Regions from separate parts of the Pseudomonas sp. NPDC090233 genome, predicted to be linked through region 2. Evidence: riboswitches for the same ligand, from Rfam matches in the RefSeq annotation. Region 2 holds a riboswitch; the other holds the start of a gene.
The links. Region 2 has a riboswitch for cobalamin ahead of ACIQUF_RS06730 (ABC transporter substrate-binding protein). Riboswitches for the same ligand answer to the same signal wherever they lie in the genome.

Region 1: linked by a shared signal. The riboswitch ahead of ACIQUF_RS05245 (CbtB-domain containing protein) and the one ahead of ACIQUF_RS06730 (ABC transporter substrate-binding protein) in region 2 are both predicted to bind cobalamin.

The regions. Positions count from the first base shown of each region.
Region 1 covers NZ_JBIVYQ010000002.1:167,993-171,390, forward strand. The annotation lists gene cobN (cobaltochelatase subunit CobN) at 1-75, opposite strand, end outside; gene cobW (cobalamin biosynthesis protein CobW) at 79-1,146, opposite strand; cobalamin riboswitch at 1,245-1,454, opposite strand; cobalamin riboswitch at 1,597-1,820, shown strand; gene ACIQUF_RS05245 (CbtB-domain containing protein) at 1,926-2,111, shown strand; gene ACIQUF_RS05250 (CbtA family protein) at 2,121-2,831, shown strand; gene ACIQUF_RS05255 (cobalamin biosynthesis protein) at 2,831-3,241, shown strand; gene cobM (precorrin-4 C(11)-methyltransferase) at 3,264-3,398, shown strand, end outside.
Region 2 covers NZ_JBIVYQ010000002.1:489,084-492,481, forward strand. The annotation lists gene ACIQUF_RS06720 (TonB-dependent receptor) at 1-389, shown strand, start outside; gene ACIQUF_RS06725 (DUF1624 domain-containing protein) at 588-1,754, shown strand; cobalamin riboswitch at 1,783-1,980, shown strand; gene ACIQUF_RS06730 (ABC transporter substrate-binding protein) at 2,090-3,100, shown strand; gene ACIQUF_RS06735 (FecCD family ABC transporter permease) at 3,100-3,398, shown strand, end outside.

The DNA.
Region 1 (3,398 bases), 320 kb from region 2:
GGCGGGCGTCTGGCCGAGGTCGGCGATGCTGTCGTCCGGCACGAAGCCGCCGGGCTGGGTCCGCAGCAGGTGCATGAGTCAGGCGCCCAGGGCTTGGCGCAGGCGCGCTTCCAGTTGCACGGCATCGAGGGCCTGGCCGATCAGCACCAGGCGGGTGATGCGCGGTTCGTCGGCACGCCAGGCGCGGTCGAAGTGCTTGTCGAAGCGGGTGCCCACACCCTGCACCAACAGGCGCATCGGCTTGCCGGGGATGGCCGCGAAGCCCTTGGCGCGCAGGATGCCGAACTCCACCACCAACTGGGTCAGCGCATCGAGCAACAGGGCTTCGTCAGCTTCAGGCAGGTCGATGGAGATGGAGTCGAAGGCGTCATGGTCGTGATCGTCATGATCGTCGCCGTCGTGATGCGAGTCATGGTGCGTACGGCGGCCATCGATGTGCGCCTCCGACTCGGCGCCCACGCCCAGCAGCACTTCCAGCGGCAAGCGCCCGCTGCTGGCTTCGATCACCTTGACCGCTGGCGGCAGTTCTTCGGCAACCTCAGCGCGTACTTTGGCCAGGCCCTCGGCGTCGATCAGGTCGGCTTTGTTCAGCACCACCAGGTCGGCGCTGGCCAGCTGATCGGCGAACAGCTCATGCAGGGGCGATTCATGGTCCAGGTTAGGGTCGAGCTTGCGCTGGGCATCGACCTGGTCCGGGTAGGCGGCGAAGGTGCCGGCGGCTACGGCTGGGCTGTCGACGACGGTAATGACGGCGTCAACAGTGCAGGCATTGCGGATTTCCGGCCACTGGAAGGCTTGCACCAGCGGCTTGGGCAGGGCCAGGCCGCTGGTTTCGATGAGGATGTGATCGAGGTCGCCGCGGCGCGCCACCAGTTCGCGCATCACCGGGAAGAACTCTTCCTGCACGGTGCAGCACAGGCAGCCGTTGGCCAACTCATAGACGCGGCCGCTGGCCTCTTCCTCGGTGCAGCCGATGCTGCACTGCTTGAGGATTTCGCCGTCGATACCGAGCTCGCCGAATTCGTTGACGATGACTGCGATGCGGCGGCCCTGGGCGTTGTCGAGCATGTGCCGGAGCAAGGTGGTCTTGCCCGAGCCGAGGAAGCCGGTGACGATGGTGACGGGGAGCTTGGCCAGTGTTTTCATGTCGCGTTGCCCTTGGCAGGATGGCGCGGGCATGCGGGACGAAAGCCGCAGGCCAGATGGCCGGGCTCGTTCGCCACCGGATCACCCCGCCCGGTTGAAAGTCGAAAACGTCGCGAGGCAGGTCTCCTGGCTTGCACCGTTCCGGCCCCTCTTTGAACAGGGCTGGCGGGATGACGCCTTCCCGCGCCTGGGCGCAGTGGCTGTGTCGATCCGTCTTGGTGCTTACAGTTGCGGGGGCAGCCGCGGCTTGTACCGCGTTCCCGTCTTAGCTTCGGCGTGGCCGAAGAACCTCGAAGCGGCAAGGCTACGCGGGGGGGTCGGGATGGTCAACTCATGGCTTGAGATTTGTATTGCTCTTGAGATCGAGCGCCGCCCACGCGGCGCATCGCGGATGAATCCGCTCCTACGGTTTACCTACGGCCAATTGACGCAAACCCTCCCCCGTGCTCTCCTTACACCTCGCGTTCAGGTGCCCCCACGGGGGTGAAACGGGAAACCGGTGCGTCGCAGGCCCTCACCAGGGTGCGACAAATCCGGTGCTGCCCCCGCAACGGTAAGCGAGTGAAGCGTCTGGACCACTGTGCCACGCAGTACGGCATGGGAAGGTGACGCTTTACCAGGAGCCCTGCTCCTCCTCGCAAGCCCGGAGACCGGCCTGGCGTTCATGAACACCCCGCGGTGGGCGGGCGCTGTCGCATTCCCCTGGGCCTTGAGGTCCGGGGTTGTCGCGCTCGCCTGTGCCCCGTTGCCCATACAAAAGCAAAGCAGAGGAAAGCGTCATGCCCATCACCAGCACCAAGCACGCCATCGCCACGCCCGTCACCCTCAGCCAGCGCGTGGTCATCGCCGCCGGCGCCAGCCTGCTGGGCCTGTGCCTGGTCTACTTCGCCGGTTTTTCGCACCTCGAAGCCGTGCACAATGCCGCGCACGATACCCGCCACAGCGCCGCCTTCCCCTGCCACTGAGACCGCCCCATGATCAAGCGCATTGCCCGCACCGCCGGGTTCAGCGGCCTGCTTGCAGCCTTGCTGCTTACCCTGCTGCAAAGTTTCTGGGTGGCTCCGTTGATTCTGCAGGCGGAAACCTACGAATCGGCGGCGCCTGCCGTCGAGCAGCACAGCCATGACGGTGAAGCAGCCGTTGCCCATGAACATGCGGGTGGGCATGAACACAGCGAAGAGGCCTGGTCGCCCGAAGATGGCTGGCAGCGCATCCTCTCCACCACCGGTGGCAACCTGGTCGTCGCCGTCGGCTTCGCACTGATACTCGCTGCCCTTTACAGCCTGCGTGAACCCAACCGCGTCAGCACTGGCGCACTGTGGGGCCTGGCCGGCTTCGCCGTGTTCTGCCTGGCGCCCACCCTGGGCCTGCCGCCTGAGCTTCCGGGTACTGCCGCCGCCGACCTCGGCCTGCGTCAGAGCTGGTGGATCGGTACTGCTGCCAGCACCGCCGTCGGCCTGGCGTTGCTGGTATTTGCCCGGCACTGGCTGCTCAAGGCGCTCGGCGTGGTATTGCTGGTGATGCCCCATGTCATCGGTGCACCGCAGCCCGAAGTCCATGCAAGCCTGGCCCCTGAAGCACTGGAAACCCAGTTCAAGATCGCTTCGTGGCTGACCAACGCCGCCTTCTGGCTGGCCCTGGGACTGCTCAGTGCCTGGTTGTATCGCCGCTCAAGCCAAGCGTGATGGCCTGCCAACAGCCGCAGCTGGCGCTGTACGCCGGCTTCGGTTGCCGCCGGGGCTGCCCAGTGGACGTTCTCGACACCCTGCTGCGCCAAGCCCTGGACAGCCATGGCCTGGCGCTGTCAGCCTTGCAAGGCATCGCCAGCATCGCTTTAAAAGCCGACGAGCGTGGCCTGCGACAACTTGCCAAACGTCACAACCTGCCATTGGTGATCTTCGACGCCACCCAGCTACAGGCGTTCGAGCCCTTGCTCAGCCACCGCTCCGCGCAAGCCTTCGCCCACAGTGGCTGCTATGGGGTTGCAGAGAGCACGGCGCTGGCCCTGGCGCACCTCAATCACGGCAGTACCCAGCTACGGGTGCCACGGCAAACGCTCGGCGCCGCTACCCTCGCCCTCGCCTGCGGCGAATAATCGCAACATCCAAGGATTTTTCATGACGGTCTACTTCATTGGCGCCGGCCCCGGTGACCCCGAGCTGATAACGGTCAAAGGACAACGCCTGATCCGTCAATGCCCGGTGATCATCTACGCCGGCTCCCTGGTACCCGCCGCCGTACTCGAAGGCCAC
Region 2 (3,398 bases):
CCAATGCCTCGCTGGTGCGCGCCAAGTATGACGACTTCGACGAACTGGTCGGCGGCGTGCCCCAGGACCGCGCCGGCAACCGCCCGGCCAACGTACCACGGCGTACGGCCAACCTGTGGTTGAGCAAGGACTTTGGCCAGCAGGTCGAGGCTGGCATGGGCGCGCGCTATGTGGACGAGCGTTATGCCAACACCGCCAACACCCAGAGTGCACCGGGATACACCGTGGTCGATGCCAATATCGGCTGGCAGGCGCTGCCGGATGTGCGCTTGGGGTTGCAGGTGAACAACTTGTTCGACCGCGAGTATGTGGCGTCGGCGTTCAGTGGTACGCAGTGGATCATGGGCGTGCCGCGGTCGTATTTTGCGACGGTGGATTACAGCTTCTGATCTGAGTAGGCAGGTCTGGCCTCTTCGCGGCTAAAGCCGCTCCCACGGGTTCTCCAAAATCGGTGGTGTACCTGTGGGAGCGGCTTTAGCCGCGAAGAGGCCAGCAAGGACACCCAAAAAATCACTTCCAGGCTTGAATGAAATAGTTATAAGATAACGTTTCATTTGACATCCATTCCTGCCTGCGACCCACCTCCAATGACAAGCGCCGCCGCCACCCCAACCCTGCTCACCCAGCGCCTGCAGAGCATCGACGCCCTGCGCGGCCTGGTAATCCTCTTCATGCTGCTCGACCACGTCCGCGAGACGTTCTTCCTGCACCGCCAGGTCGGCGACCCGATGGCCATCGACGCCACCGACCCAACACTGTTCGCCAGCCGCACCCTGGCCCACCTGTGCGCGCCGGTGTTCGTGCTGCTGACCGGCCTGTCGGCCTGGCTGTACGGCGAGAAGTACCAGGGCCGCAGCGATGTCTCGGCGTTCCTGTTCAAGCGCGGCCTGTTCCTGGTGGTGCTGGAGTTCACCCTGGTCAACTTCGCCTGGACCTTCCAGCTGCCGCCCAGCGTGATCTACCTGCAAGTGATCTGGGCCATCGGCGTGAGCATGATCGCCCTGTCGCTGCTGGTGTGGCTGCCGCGCCCTGTCCTGCTGGCCGTCGGGGCCGTGATCATCGCGGGCCACAACCTGCTTGATGGCCTGCACTTCGGCGTGGAGTCGGCCATGCATGTGCCATGGGCGATCCTGCATGATCGGGGCTGGCTGGAATTCTCCGATAGCCTGCGCCTGCGTACTTCCTACCCGGTGCTGCCTTGGATCGGCGTGATCGCCCTGGGCTATGGCCTTGGCCCGTGGTTTGCCCGTGGCACGGATGCGCAAAAACGCCAAAATCGACTGCTGCTGGCCGGCGTGATCGCGTTGCTGGGCTTCGTCGTGCTGCGCATGCTCAACGGCTATGGCGAAGCGCCGTGGAGCGGCTACCCGACCTTCACGCAGACGCTGATGAGCTTCTTCAACATCACCAAATACCCGCCTTCGCTGCTGTTCCTCACCCTGACTCTGGGCTGCGGTCTGCTGTTGCTGCGCGCCTTCGAGCGCGCCGTGCAGGCCCGCTGGATCAGCGCCTTGGCGGTATTCGGCGCGGCGCCGATGTTCTTCTACTTGCTGCACCTGTACGTGTTGAAACTGCTGTACCTGGCCAGCGTCGCCTTGTTCGGCCTGAACCACGGTGCCTACTTCGGCTTCGATGGCATCGGCGCGGTGTGGCTGAGCGCGGTGCTGCTGGCGCTGGCGCTGTACCTGCCGGTGCAATGGTTCGCCCGGCTCAAGGCCCGCCGTCGCGACATCACCTGGCTCAAGTACTTCTGATTTAGCGTTTTCACCCGGCGCCTGATGGTCTACCATGCGGGCCGCCGGTTTCCACCACGGAAATAATAGGGAATCCCAGGCCGCCCAGGCGCGCCAAAGGGAACTGCCCCCGCAACTGTAGGTGCCGAGTTCGCTCCATCGATGCCACTGGACCATAGGTCCGGGAAGGCCGGAGCCGAACGACGACGCACCAGTCAGGAGACCTGCCGGCCTACATTCACCAACCGGCGGGGTGTCCGGGATTGGCCATCAGTGTTGCCCCTGCCAGCTGCAGGGGCTCGGCGATGCCTGTCCGTGCGTTCTTCCGTGAACTGTCCGATAGGAGATCGCCCCGCATGCTGCCTCGTTTCGCCACCCTGCTCGCCGGCCTGAGCCTCACCGGTGTGGCCCATGCCGCCGCCACCCACTACCCGCTCACCGTGGACAACTGCGGCGCGCCGCAAACCTTCGCCCACGCCCCCGAGCGCGCGGTGACCATCGGCCAGGCCGGTACCGAAATGCTTTATGCGCTGGGTCTTGGCGAAAAGCTGGCCGGTACCTCGTTGTGGTTCAACAACGTGTTGCCCGAGTACAAGGCGCTGAACGACCAGGTGCCGCGCCTTGCCGACAACGACCCAAGCTTCGAAGCGGTGGTCGGCAAGCGTCCGCAGTTGGTGGCCGTGCAGTTCGAATGGATGGTCGGCGCCCAGGGCGTGGTCGCCACCCGCGAACAATTCAACGAACTGAAAATTCCCACCTACCTGCTGCCCTCGGACTGCGAAGGCAAGGACAACCTGGTCGGTGCCGACGGCACGCGCCTGCAGGCCTTCCAGGTCGACAGCATCTATAAAAGCGTCAGCCAGCTGGCTGAAATCTTCGACGTGCAGGACCGTGGCGCAGCACTGAACGCCGACCTCAAAGCTCGTCTGGACGCTGCCAAGCAGCAACTGGACGGCAAGGACCTGAGCACTACCTCAGCGCTGTTCTGGTTCTCCAGCGCCGACCTGGACATCGACCCCTACGTCGCCGGCCAACAGGGTGTCGCCGATTTCATGCTGCGCACCCTGGGCGTGCGCAACGTGGTCGAGTCCACCGAAGAATGGCCGACCGTGGGCTGGGAAACCCTCGCCAAGGCCAATCCGACCTGGCTGATCATCGCCCGTATGGACCGCCGCCGCTTCCCGGCCGACGACTACCAGAAGAAACTCGAATTCCTCCACAACGACCCGGTCACCCAACACATGGATGCGGTGAAGAACAACCGCATCATCATCCTCGACGCCGACGCCATGCAGGCGGGCATCCGCTTGTTCCGTGGCCTGCAGACCCTGTCGACGGCCTTCGCCAGCGGTAAAGCGGCCCAGTGATGAAGCGTCTGCTGCCCTGCACCGCCCTGGCCCTGGTCGCCCTGCTCGCCGCCTTGCTGGCAGGCACGGCGATTGGCGAAACCACGGTGTCGCTGCGCGTTGTTTACCAGGTGCTGGCCAATCATCTTTGGCAGGCCGGTTACCCGGTCGACCCGATCGACGCCGGCATCATCTGGAACTACCGCCTGACCCGCACCCTGGTCGCTGCGGCCTGTGGCGCAGGGCTGGCGACCTGTGGAGTGATCCTGCAGGCGTTACTGCGCAACCCACTGGCTGAACCCTACTTGCTGGGCTTGTC